2 linked regions of the Pelagibaculum spongiae genome follow. Each later gene encodes a partner of the first gene's protein in a complex. Links are inferred from orthologs where the notes say so. Each region holds a gene or a part of one and is shown in the gene's direction. Other genes may lie near its edges. The genes, in order: DC094_RS16275 and trxA.

What was found.
Region 2: the proteins of DC094_RS16275 (region 1) and trxA are in contact, whole or in part, in an NMR structure (PDB 2IPA), measured with the Bacillus subtilis proteins. The link is inferred for Pelagibaculum spongiae from one-to-one orthologs.

Annotation. Positions count from the first base shown.
Region 1 is NZ_QDDL01000008.1:2,689-10,107, reverse strand. The notes cover bases 1-2,734. They hold DC094_RS16275 (arsenate reductase ArsC), read left to right. Parts: upstream 1-991; coding sequence 992-1,477; downstream 1,478-2,734. Other genes in these bases: DC094_RS16265 (phosphoribulokinase), read left to right, coding at 2,247-2,734; DC094_RS16270 (hypothetical protein), read right to left, coding at 1,481-2,080; purD (phosphoribosylamine--glycine ligase), read left to right, coding at 1-837. Also shown: more of DC094_RS16265, read left to right, coding at 2,735-3,116; DC094_RS22305 (hypothetical protein), read left to right, coding at 3,212-5,614; DC094_RS16255 (secondary thiamine-phosphate synthase enzyme YjbQ), read right to left, coding at 5,652-6,068; coq7 (2-polyprenyl-3-methyl-6-methoxy-1,4-benzoquinone monooxygenase), read left to right, coding at 6,274-6,912; DC094_RS16245 (DUF1543 domain-containing protein), read left to right, coding at 7,014-7,419. UniProt on the Bacillus subtilis protein: Catalyzes the reduction of arsenate [As(V)] to arsenite [As(III)]. In vitro, can dephosphorylate para-nitrophenyl phosphate (pNPP).
Region 2 is NZ_QDDL01000006.1:135,081-139,428, forward strand. Bases 1-2,795 are described here. They hold trxA (thioredoxin TrxA), read left to right. Parts: upstream 1-1,132; coding sequence 1,133-1,459; downstream 1,460-2,795. Other genes in these bases: rhlB (ATP-dependent RNA helicase RhlB), read right to left, coding at 1-939; rho (transcription termination factor Rho), read left to right, coding at 1,754-2,795. In the rest of the region: more of rho, read left to right, coding at 2,796-3,013; DC094_RS14790 (DUF3135 domain-containing protein), read left to right, coding at 3,171-3,485; DC094_RS14795 (FadR/GntR family transcriptional regulator), read left to right, coding at 3,648-4,348. UniProt on the Bacillus subtilis protein: Participates in various redox reactions through the reversible oxidation of its active center dithiol to a disulfide and catalyzes dithiol-disulfide exchange reactions.

The DNA of each region.
Region 1 (7,419 bases):
GCAGGTAAAGGGGTTATCGTTGCTGAAACCTTACAACAGGCAGAAGCCGCCGTTGTGGATATGCTGTCTGGTAATGCTTTTGGTGACGCGGGATGTCGGGTCGTCATCGAAGACTTCCTGCAGGGTGAAGAAGCCAGCTTTATCGTGATGGTTGATGGTAAAAATATTTTACCTATGGCAACTAGCCAAGATCATAAACGCGTTGGCGATGGTGATATGGGACCAAATACTGGCGGCATGGGGGCTTATTCTCCAGCACCAGTGGTTACCGATGAAATCCATCAGCTCATCATGCAGCAGGTGATCATTCCAACCGTCGAAGGAATGGCCGCAGAAGGTATGCCTTATACCGGTTTTTTGTATGCCGGACTAATGATCGAAGATGGTCAACCTCGAGTGATTGAGTACAACTGCCGCTTTGGTGATCCAGAAACCCAGCCTATTCTGATGCGTATGCAATCCGATATGGTTGAGCTGTGCAACTTGGCTTTGGATGGCAAATTAGATCAGGCAACCGCTAAGTGGGATCCTCGTAAAGCGGTCGGTATTGTTCTCGCTGCCGGCGGTTATCCTGCTGACTATGGCAAAGGGCATGTTATCTCTGGCCTCGGCCAGGAAGGCGCTGACCAAAAAACATTTCATGCCGGCACTACCTTAATTGATGATCAGGTAGTGACCAGTGGCGGACGGGTACTTTGTGCCACTGCCCTGGGTGACTCGGTGTTGCAAGCGCAGCAATCAGCCTATCAATTAGCTAGCAGCATCAGCTGGCAAAATGTTTTCTTCCGTAAGGATATCGGTTATCGGGCAATTGCCCGGGAAACATCTGAAAGCTAAAGCAACTGTTTTTTTGTCAATTAAAAAAGCCTGAAAGCATTTTGCTTTTGGGCTTTTTTTTACATTTGAAAGACCACATTTCCTTAGAAATAGCGAACCTTAGCGTTATATTGGTGTCTGCTAAATAATCAAAAGAATAACCGAGGATAATCTCTTGCCGCGTGCTCTATTTCTTTGCACAGGAAATTCCTGTCGCAGCATTATCGGTGAAGCACTTTTAAATCATCTTGGAGGCACTCACTGGCAAGCCTTTAGTGCAGGAAGCCAGCCACTTGGTCAGGTCAATCCTAATGCGGTTGATGTATTAAAACGCCACAGCATTCAAATTGAAAACTTCTCAAGCCAGAGCTGGAATGAGTATCAGCAGGATTTTGATTTAATTATTACCGTATGTGGCAACGCTGCAGAAGAAAACTGCCCCGTTCCTAATTCCGATAAATTATCAGTTCATTGGGGATTAGAAGATCCAGCACATGCAACGGGAACGGCTGAAGAGATAGCTACTGCTTTTGATCGAACTTATTTTGAGCTAGAAGCACGAATCAAAGAGTTGCTAACGCTCGATTGGTCAAAACTCAATCAACAACAGCGTCAGCAACATTGCTTGCAGATTCACCAACAGATGCTGCTGGCTAGCTAAAGACTAATAATTCAAACTTAAGCCCAGCATTGCGCCTGGGTTTGAGTCATCACTTTCAATTGCTGCTAATAAAGAGAACCTTTGACCCAGTGGCAAGGCAACACTTGCTCGAGTATAAATAGCCGAACTCAGCGCTTCTCGATGCCCAAATGACAATTCTGCTTGTAGATTCCATGAAGTTAAGAGTGTTCTGGCGCCCACTAAAACCTCATTGCCTTGGTTAGAAAAACGAATGCCATTCGTTTTATCCAACTGTCGAAAAACACCAAAACCGGCAAATAGATCAAACTCATTAAAATGGATCACCCTCATAGCACCAAAACGATACTCTTCTTTTGCTCTAGTTTGCCCGATACCGCTTTCAGTGAAATCAACTGAGAATGTCCGCTGTCCCACCCATGCGTAGGTATCTTCGGCTAAAGAAAACATCAAATTGAAGCTGGTCCCCGATAAATCATCGCCCAACTCAACATCTTTGAGAGTTTGTTGAAAATAGCCAAACTCTGCTTGACGGTATTCAATACTTGGCGAGTCAGCAAAAACCTGAGAAACAAAACTAGTTATGATAATTAGCAATCCGTTAAAAAATAGATTTTTTTTCATTTGGTTACCTGCAGCTCCCTTGCAAACCATTTTTATTAGCTACTGCAAAGCCTAGCGTTTCCCTAACTTCCTTGCTGCTTTGAATACTCGTTTTACGAAAAACATGGAGTAATCGTTGGTTATGGCATAATGTTTTTCTATGACCCATCGATACCTATAAATTCTAATGTCTCAACGTTACCCCATAGTTGCTGTTACTGGATCATCTGGTGCAGGTACCACCACCACTCGAGAAGCCTTTGAACGAATCTTTGTGCGTGAGGGTATTCATGCGGCAATTGTTGAAGGCGATAGCTTTCATCGCTATAACCGAGTGGAAATGGAGCAGCAGCTGACCAAGGCAGAGCAAGAAGGCAAAACGCTCAGCCATTTTGGTCCTAAAGCCAACTGCTGGGACAAGCTAGAAACGCTATTCAAAAGCTACGGCGAAACAGGTACCGGACAAATTCGTCGTTATTTGCACAACTTCGAAGAAGCCATTCCACTCAAACAACAACCAGGCACATTTACCTCTTGGCAGGAAATGCCTGAGCATACTGACTTGTTGTTTTATGAAGGATTACATGGCGGTGTAGTGACCGAATCAATCGATGCAGCGCAATATGTCGACCTGCTAATCGGCCTGACACCGATCGTCAATCTAGAATGGATTCAGAAAATCCATCGCGATGTAAATACTCGCGGCTACTCTCCGGAAGCGATTGCCCATACGATTATTCACCGTATGCCTGATTATGTTCACTATATAACGCCTCAGTTTTCTCGTACTCACGTGAACTTCCAACGGGTGCCCACAGTGGATACTTCCAACCCATTTGTCTGGAGCGAAATCCCTCCCGCCGATGAGAGTTTCGTAGTGATTCGCTTCCGAGATCCCAAGGGCATCGACTTCCCTTATTTCTTGCAAATGATCGATGGCGCTTTCATGTCAAAGCCCAATACGATCGTAGTTCCAGGCGGAAAAATGGGTTTTGCAATGGAGCTAATGTTAACGCCAATGGTCCACCAATTACTGGAAGATCGGAATTGGTTCTAAGTCTGTCTAGAAACAGTTCACTAAATAGATAACAGGCAAGGCGGAAAACTAGCAAGATTCCTAATCTGGAAGCAACACAGATATGGAGATCCATTATGAGGCCTGCTTCTTACTCACTCGTTTGTTTATCAATTTTGATGGTTTTAGGTTGCAGCGCTCCTTCAGAAAGCAATCCTGGAACCCGATTACACGGAAGTGAAACTCCAGCCACAGAGCCAGATCCGGAAGTAACACCTGAGCCCGTAGTTACACCTGAGCCCGTAGTTACACCTGAGCCCGTAGTTACACCTGAGCCCGTAGTTACACCTGAGCCCGTAGTTACACCTGAGCCCGAGGTTACACCTGAACCCGAGGTTACACCTGAACCGGAGCCAACGCCTGATCCAGAGCCAACGCCTGATCCAGAGCCAACGCCTGATCCAGAGCCTACGCCTGACCCAGAGCCTACGCCTGTTCCAGCTCCAAGCGTTGCTAATATTGCAGCCCCTTTACACCAAGGTATCGCTTTATCGGCATTACGAACTTATGAGCTTAATGATCCTGGTGTTTTAAACGCTATAAATTTCCTTGGTGCTAACGCCAGCAGAATACGAGTTGAGCCTGATTATTTCCCAGGTTCTAGTTATTCAGCAAATAATCAAAATGATTTTAATACCAGAAAGCAACAAGTCAGACAAAATCCATGGCAGCAATTTGGAAGCAGTAGAGAAAATCGTGCAGAAGATTATTTTGCAACCCAGCAAACCAGACAAGTCATTAATAGTTTGAAAAACAATGGCGTTAATGTTTTTTTAATTGCTAATTCAACGATTGATCGTGTGCAACGCTCTATTAATTCAAATGATAGCGCCACCCAATGGAATGCCCGCTGGCAATTATGGAACCAGTATTACACTTCTACTTTTTGGTTAGCAAAAAACTTTGGTATTAGCCGAATTGAAATTAAAAATGAGCCACAACTTTCTAGATGGAGTTATTCTGACTGGGAAGCAGCTCTGCAGATTGCTCGTGATGCAATTCATGCCGCAGTTAATGATCACAATACCGCAACAGGCCAAAGCCTAATCGCAGAAATTGCTGCACCAGTCACTGCACACAATTATTTCTCCAACACTAAAAATGGTATTACTTGGGGAAAAGATATTTTTGAAAACAACACTTCAACCTTCGGTGACGGTGCAGTTGAAGGTGGCAAATTATTCGATCTATTTGATTATCACATTTACCGTTGGGGTGATATTTTACAACAAGATATCCGTGATCTTAAAACAGCAATGAATGACAGCGACAGTGATCCATTGCCAATTGTTTTATCAGAATTAAATTCTATTTCTCATGGTTATAGTCGCTACCATGAAACTGACAATGATCAGCCCCGCGATGCGGCAAACTTTGCTTCTTCTATTTTGGCAGCAAACAGTGAAAACCTTGGAAATGGTGGTTATTATGCATTTCAGTTAGGTCGTCATGAAGGGCTTCATAGAGATACTGTAATTAGTGACTTACCTAATTGGACCAACAATTCTAATGGTTTAATTTGGCTGCATCGGAATGGTTATACCGGCAATAATAAAGGTCTATCATTTGTTGGTGGTTTAACTCGCTCAGCATGGGCGCTGCATTGGGTACATACTTATTGTGGCCAAGCCAGTCGAATATATCCTTTGCAATTATCAGGAACAGCCGAAGCTTTAGCTTGTCGTGATAGCCGAGATGGAGCCATGACGATCATCGCAGCCAATCCGACCAACAATAACTTAACGCTAAACAGAAATGAAATCTGGCCTGCAGCGAACTTGTTACCACAAATTCTGTCAGGAACAATTAGTGCAAACCACAGTGGTTTCACCTCAAAAATTAACAGCAATGTTTCTAGATTAACCGTTGCTAGTAATTCAGTTGCCATCTGGCAATGGCAGCAAAATAATCCAAGTGAATTATCACTTAATCGAAGTGCGTTAGTTCATCAAGGTAGTGCTACTTCTTCTAACGGTGAATTACGAATTCAAACGCGCTCAACTAACAATCGTCAACTTGCAGTCTTAGAGTTTGATCTTTCTGAAATCGATTTAAGCGATGCGCGCAAGATATTGGTAAAGCTGCCATTACGAGTATCGACTAGTAACCATGCAGACCCTGTGTTACAGATCCGTGATTTAGGTGATCGCGATTGGACTGGAAATGATATTAATTGGAATGCTGCAACCGGTTTGGTAAACACTTTTTTGGCTAGCAGCACCGTATTATCTGAAATCCCACAAAATTATACGTCTGGCTTAGGATTAGCGGGTGAATTTGTCGGTGAGATCCGCGTGAGTGGTAATTCAACTAAAGATTACTGGTTAGATATCAGTAAATATATTCAGCCAGGCCAAACCCATTTACGATTACAAGTTGCCCGCGCGATTCGCCGCTTATATAACAGTGCAGGAAACCGAGCTTGGGATGCCGAGAGCTTTTATCTTAAAACCGGTGATGTAAAACTAGAAATTTATTAATTATTAAAACTAAAACACCAAGGATGGTGTTTTAGTTTTAATTGCTTAAATGCATCACCACTTCTCTTGCACCTGAATAATATCGATGTTCCCATAAATAAACACCCTGCCAGGTACCTAGTAATAATCGTCCGCGCTGAAATGGAATCGATAAACTGCTGGCCGTTAATGCCGCTTTAATATGCGCAGGCATGCCATCTGAGCCTTCCAATGTATGCGTGTAGAGCGGGTCATTTTCTGGCACTAACCGATTCAGCCATTGTTCAAGGTCATACTTAGCGCTCGGATCGGCATTTTCCTGTATCAAAAGGCTGGCTGAAGTATGACGAATGAACAAAGTACATAAGCCTTCTCCAAGATCACTATCGATCACTATGTGTTCAAGCTGCCGAGTAAACCCATGTAGCGCTTGCCCTGTAACCTTGATAGAGAAACGCTCAATCATGCGAATCATTACCCTCTTAATACAAAGTAGCTAGAGATATTGGTAGGCTGAAGTCTAATCAATGCTCGCCACTTATCATCAACTACCTCATCAATGATATTGACCTGAGGCCGAATCCGCCTATCCTATTCGGTCTAGATATCTGCAACACAGCTAGTCCACAGCTTTGCAGCCAAAAAATTAGTTGCCTGACCGGTTTTCAAGGAGTTATCCCATGCGTCGTTTAAGCCCTTTAGATCATTTGATCAGCCAGTTGGATAGCGCCTTGCTTACCCTGAAAACCAAGGGAGCAACCACCGCACGGCCCAATCCAGCGGAAGATGAAACCTGTGATGATTTAACCGATCAGGAACAAAAGCACATTGCAGGACTGATGCGAATTAATCATACCGGTGAAATTTGCGCCCAGGGTTTGTACCAAGGCCAAGCGCTAACCGCCAAGCTACCTGAAGTCAGAGCGCAAATGGAGCAAGCGGCCGTTGAAGAGAATGATCACTTGCAGTGGTGTAAATCTCGAATTGAAGAACTCGATAGCCATACCAGCATTCTCAACCCAGCTTTCTATGCACTATCTTTTGGAATGGGTGCGCTTGCCGGTAAAGCGGGTGATAAATGGAGCCTTGGTTTTGTTGCTGAAACCGAGCACCAGGTACTAAAACACCTCGATAGTCATCTGTCACAAATGCCTAGCAAAGATCAAAAAAGCCGGGCGATTTTAGAACAAATGAAAGAAGACGAAGCCCATCACGAAGAAGTTGCCAAACAAGCCGGTGGTGCAGACTTACCATTACCGATTCGTCTCGGCATGGGCTTAATCAGCAAAGTGATGACCACAAGCACTTACAAGATCTAAACCCTTGCGTGCAATGAATCGATACCTAAAACGGTAGAAATTTTTTTCTGCCGTTTTGTTTATCTAGCCTCTAATAAAAAAACAATATTTAGGGATAGAAAATGCCAAAGCTGTTTATGGTATATCTCGGTGGAAAAGCGCCCAAAGCAAATATCGAATTGCATGATATTCAATTCGTTGTCGGTGAATCAATCGATGATACTTTCGATACCTTAAAACAAAATTGGTTTGGCACTGTGCAAGGTTTGCATCTGGATAGTTACTGCCACATCGCTTCTGCTGATGGCTATCAAATCAGCCTTAGCGAACAGCCAGCCACCGATGGCCCACATTTATACTTTGTAAACATTGGCGGCTATCAACCAGAAAGCATGGCCGAGCTACACCAATTCGATTTATTTGTCGCAGACACGCCGGTCAATGCTAAGCAGAAAGCCTTAAAAAGCTTATTAAATAACTCTGAACTTCAGCACAAAGATAATTTATATGATGTTGATGATTGCTTAA
Region 2 (4,348 bases), on another replicon or contig:
GGTAGCTACCAATAGTTGCAACTCACCTGCTTGAAATTCATTCAATAAGCGAAGACGCTTGTTTTGCGGTACATCACCACTTAACAAGCCGGCTTTTAATCCATTGCCTAATAAATAGCCACAGACTCTATCGGCTGCATGTTTGGTATTGACAAACACCATCGCGCGCTCAGGTTTTAACTGATTCACCAATCCCAGTAACAGAGGGATTTTTTCACTGTTGGCTGGGTGAAATAAAGATTCTTCAACTCGGTTGGCAGTTTTTTTGGTGCTTTCAATGGTGACTTGCTGCGGGTTATTCATGTGCTCGTAAGCTAGCTCATTCACTCGATAAGAGAGGGTGGCTGAGAACAGCATGGATAAACGCTTTTCAGGCGCTGGGCAACGGCGGATCATAAAACGAACGTCTTTGATAAAACCCAGGTCGAACATGCGGTCTGCTTCATCAAGTACCAGTGCATCAACTGCACGCAAATCAAAACAGCGTTGTTTGAGATAATCGATTAAACGGCCAGTAGTACCAATCAAAATATCAACGCCTTGGCTGACCATTTCCATTTGTTGGCGGTAGGCTGTACCACCATAAACACAGCCAATCGAAAAACCGCAGCTTTCAGCTAATAACTTGGCATCTTTTTCAATTTGAACTGCCAGTTCGCGGGTCGGCGCCATAATCAGAGCGCGTGGTTGATTAGTTTTTCGATTTGGATTGGCAGGTTTGGTGAGTAATCGATGGAATACCGCGGTCAAAAAAGCCAGTGTTTTACCGGTACCTGTTTGTGCTTGCCCTGCAACATCATGCCCTGCCAGTAGCTTTTCTAAAGCTTCGGCTTGAATGGGAGTGCAGTGGCTAATACCATTGCGGGCAAGGCCATCCAGCACCGGTTGCGCAAGAGGAAGCTGGTCGAAACGAATGTCGGTCAGGTGGGTGTTGCTCATTTATATTATCTATTTGGGCTTATGCCTAGCCGCCTAGCATAGCAGTCTCGACTAGCCTGACAAAATGACGTAACTGCTAGACGTAGAGACTAAGAAGTATTCTGGATTAGTTGGCTAAGGTTTCTGCCAGTTGAAATCTGTTTTATCGTGCATATATAAGGTGAGCATTAATGCATCATCAGGAGAATTAAGAATGAGTGATCATATTGTTGCAGTGACTGACGGCGACTTCGACGAGAAGGTACTGCAGGCTTCCGGGCCAGTCCTGTTAGATTTCTGGGCAGAGTGGTGTGGTCCTTGCAAAATGATTGCTCCTATCCTGGATGAATTAGCAGAAACTCTGGCAGGTAAAGTTACTATCGCCAAGATGAACGTGGATGAAAATAACGGCACGCCAGCTAAATTTGGCGTTCGTGGGATTCCAACACTTTTGCTGTTTAAAGATGGTGAAGTGGCCGGAATGAAAGTCGGTGCGCTGTCTAAGTCACAGTTACAGGCTTTTATTGAAAGCAATATTTAAATCGTTTTCTATACACCATGGCAGCGTTTTACGTTGCCTGGTTTATATTCAAGCGATTAAAAAAGTGTGACAAGTAACGGGGGTTTTTGACATGGAACAAGCACCCTGTTCAAAGGTTTGCTGGACAGCCCGAAAGGGATCACATACACTCCAGACAAATAGATTCTATTATAACCCCCTCGACTAACTACTTATCTGAACCGGACTTTCGGGAAGTTCTGCAAATTGTTACTCAAAGCTTTGCATTGAGTTATCAAACGCAGGAAGAAAAGCCGCACTAATCAGTCATGAGCTATGAACCTAACCGAGCTTAAGAAAAAACCCGTCTCAGAATTAATGGATATTGCCCAAGAGCTGGGTCTAAACAGTATCTCCCGTTCTCGCAAGCAAGATATGATTTTTGCCATCCTAAAGGCTCACGCCCGAAGTGGTGAAGACATTCACGGCGATGGAGTATTGGAAATTTTGCAAGATGGCTTCGGCTTCTTGCGATCAGCAGACAGCTCTTATCTGGCAGGCCCAGACGACATTTATGTTTCTCCCAGCCAAATCCGACGATTTAGTCTGAGAACTGGTGATACCGTTGCAGGTAAAATCCGGCCGCCAAAGGAAGGTGAAAGATATTTCGCTTTGCTGAAAGTGGATCAGATTAACTTTGAGCGACCAGAAGCTGCTAAACATAAAGTTTTGTTTGAGAGTCTGACGCCACTTTTCGCTGATGAACGAATGTCAATGGAGCGTGGTAATGGCAGTACCGAAGACATCACCGCTCGAATCATCGATCTTTCTGCACCGATTGGTAAAGGCCAGCGTGGCCTAATTGTTTCACCGCCGAAGGCTGGTAAAACAATGCTGATGCAGAATATCGCCCAGAGCATTTCGATTAATCACCCTGAATGTTACTTAATGGTATTGCTGATTGATGAGCGCCCAGAAGAAGTAACAGAAATGGAGCGTTCGGTTCGAGGTGAAGTGATTGCTTCTACCTTTGATGAACCAGCAAGCCGTCACGTTCAGGTTGCTGAAATGGTCATCGAGAAAGCCAAACGTTTGGTTGAGCACAAAAAAGATGTAGTGATCCTGCTGGATTCGATTACTCGTCTGGCACGTGCTTACAACACTGTTGTGCCGTCATCAGGCAAGGTGTTGACTGGTGGTGTTGATGCTAACGCATTGCATCGTCCAAAGCGTTTCTTTGGTGCAGCACGTAATGTGGAAGAAGGCGGAAGCTTGACCATTATTGCAACTGCCTTAGTAGATACTGGCTCTAAGATGGACGAAGTAATCTACGAAGAATTTAAAGGCACCGGTAACATGGAGATCCATCTGGATCGTAAGGTTGCTGAAAAACGTCTTTATCCGGCGATTAATATCAACCGCTCCGGCACCCGTCGTGAAGAAAAGCTGTCTACAGCAGCTGAATTGCAAAAGGTTTGGATCCTGCGCAAAATTCTCCACCCGATGGATGAGTTGTCAGCGATTGAATTCTTGCTGGATCGCTTGAAAGATACCAAGACCAATGCGCAATTCTTTGATTCGATGAAGCGCATTTGATCTGAAAAATCTTTAAAAAAGGGCCTGCGGGCCCTTTTTTATTACCAGTCAAAATAATCGATGCGCTAAAAATGTTTTAGCGGCTAAAATGGTCTTACCGATCTGAATGATCATTCAGATATCGCACCGGCATAACATTACTCGAAAGAGGTGCGCGATGAGTCAGTCTTTTTTTAGTCAATTGAGTTTTGACCAGTGGGTTGAATTAGCTCAGAAAAATCCGAAAAAGCTTGATCAGATAAAACAGAAAATGGTCAATGAAGTGATTGATCAAGCCGCTTCTGACAGGCAACTGAGACTAAGGGCATTTCAATGGAAGTTGGAACAAATTAGTCGCATTGCACCAAGTCCACTAAGCGCCTGTATTACATACAGTCATATGATGTGGAAGCAAATTTACGGAGGGCAAGGATTGGTTAGTGCATGTCAATTATCTTCGCATAAGGCAAAAATCCTGCCGTTAAAGAAATAAGTGGCTGTTTTCCGGTTACTTGTTGATCTGTGTTTTGATAAATATGCGCAGAGCGCTTTATTGTGTTTTCTTATCGGCTTAATCGTGCAGAACTGTGTAGCTTTTGCTGTAATTGAGTCAGTTTATTCTAGTTAGGCACCCTAGCGGTGTATAGGCGTTAAGATGGCTGCAGGTAAACAAGCTCCAAGAATATCAGATACGATCATGGCCAAGATCGAAGCTATGATTCTCGAAGGTGAAATTCCTGTTGCTAGTCGCTTGCCTCCTGAACGAGTTTTAGCCGAGCGCTTTGGAATTTCTCGCCCTTCATTACGTGAAGCAATCCAGAAATTAATAGCCAAAGGCTTATTGTTCAGCCGTCAAGGTGGTGGCACTTATGTCACTGCAAGTCTGAGTGATACCTACATCGGCCCATTGGCTGATTTGCTAGCAATCTGCCCCGAACTTGTTGACGATACGTTAGAATTTAGAAACCTTTTGGAACAACAGGCAGCAGCACTTGCCGCGTTACGCGCCAGTGATGAAGACAAGGCTGAGCTGGTCAAATGCTTAGATGCAGCTAACCACCTTAAGCATGAATATGAGCAAACACCTGCAGAAATGGATATTAGTTTCCACCTAGCAGTAGTGAAAGCGAGTGGTAACAAAGTACTGTTTAATACCTTCCGTTGGATGTATCAATTGCTTAAGCGCACTGCGGCTAGCAACTTGAATGCAGCATTAACCAACGAAGATGCACGTAACGAAATGGATTCACAACATCGTCATATTGTTGATGCCATTTTAGCGGGTGATGCAACGGCTGCTGCTAAAGCAGTTTCTAGCCATTATCATCATATTCGCCGTTGTCTGGAGGAGCACGG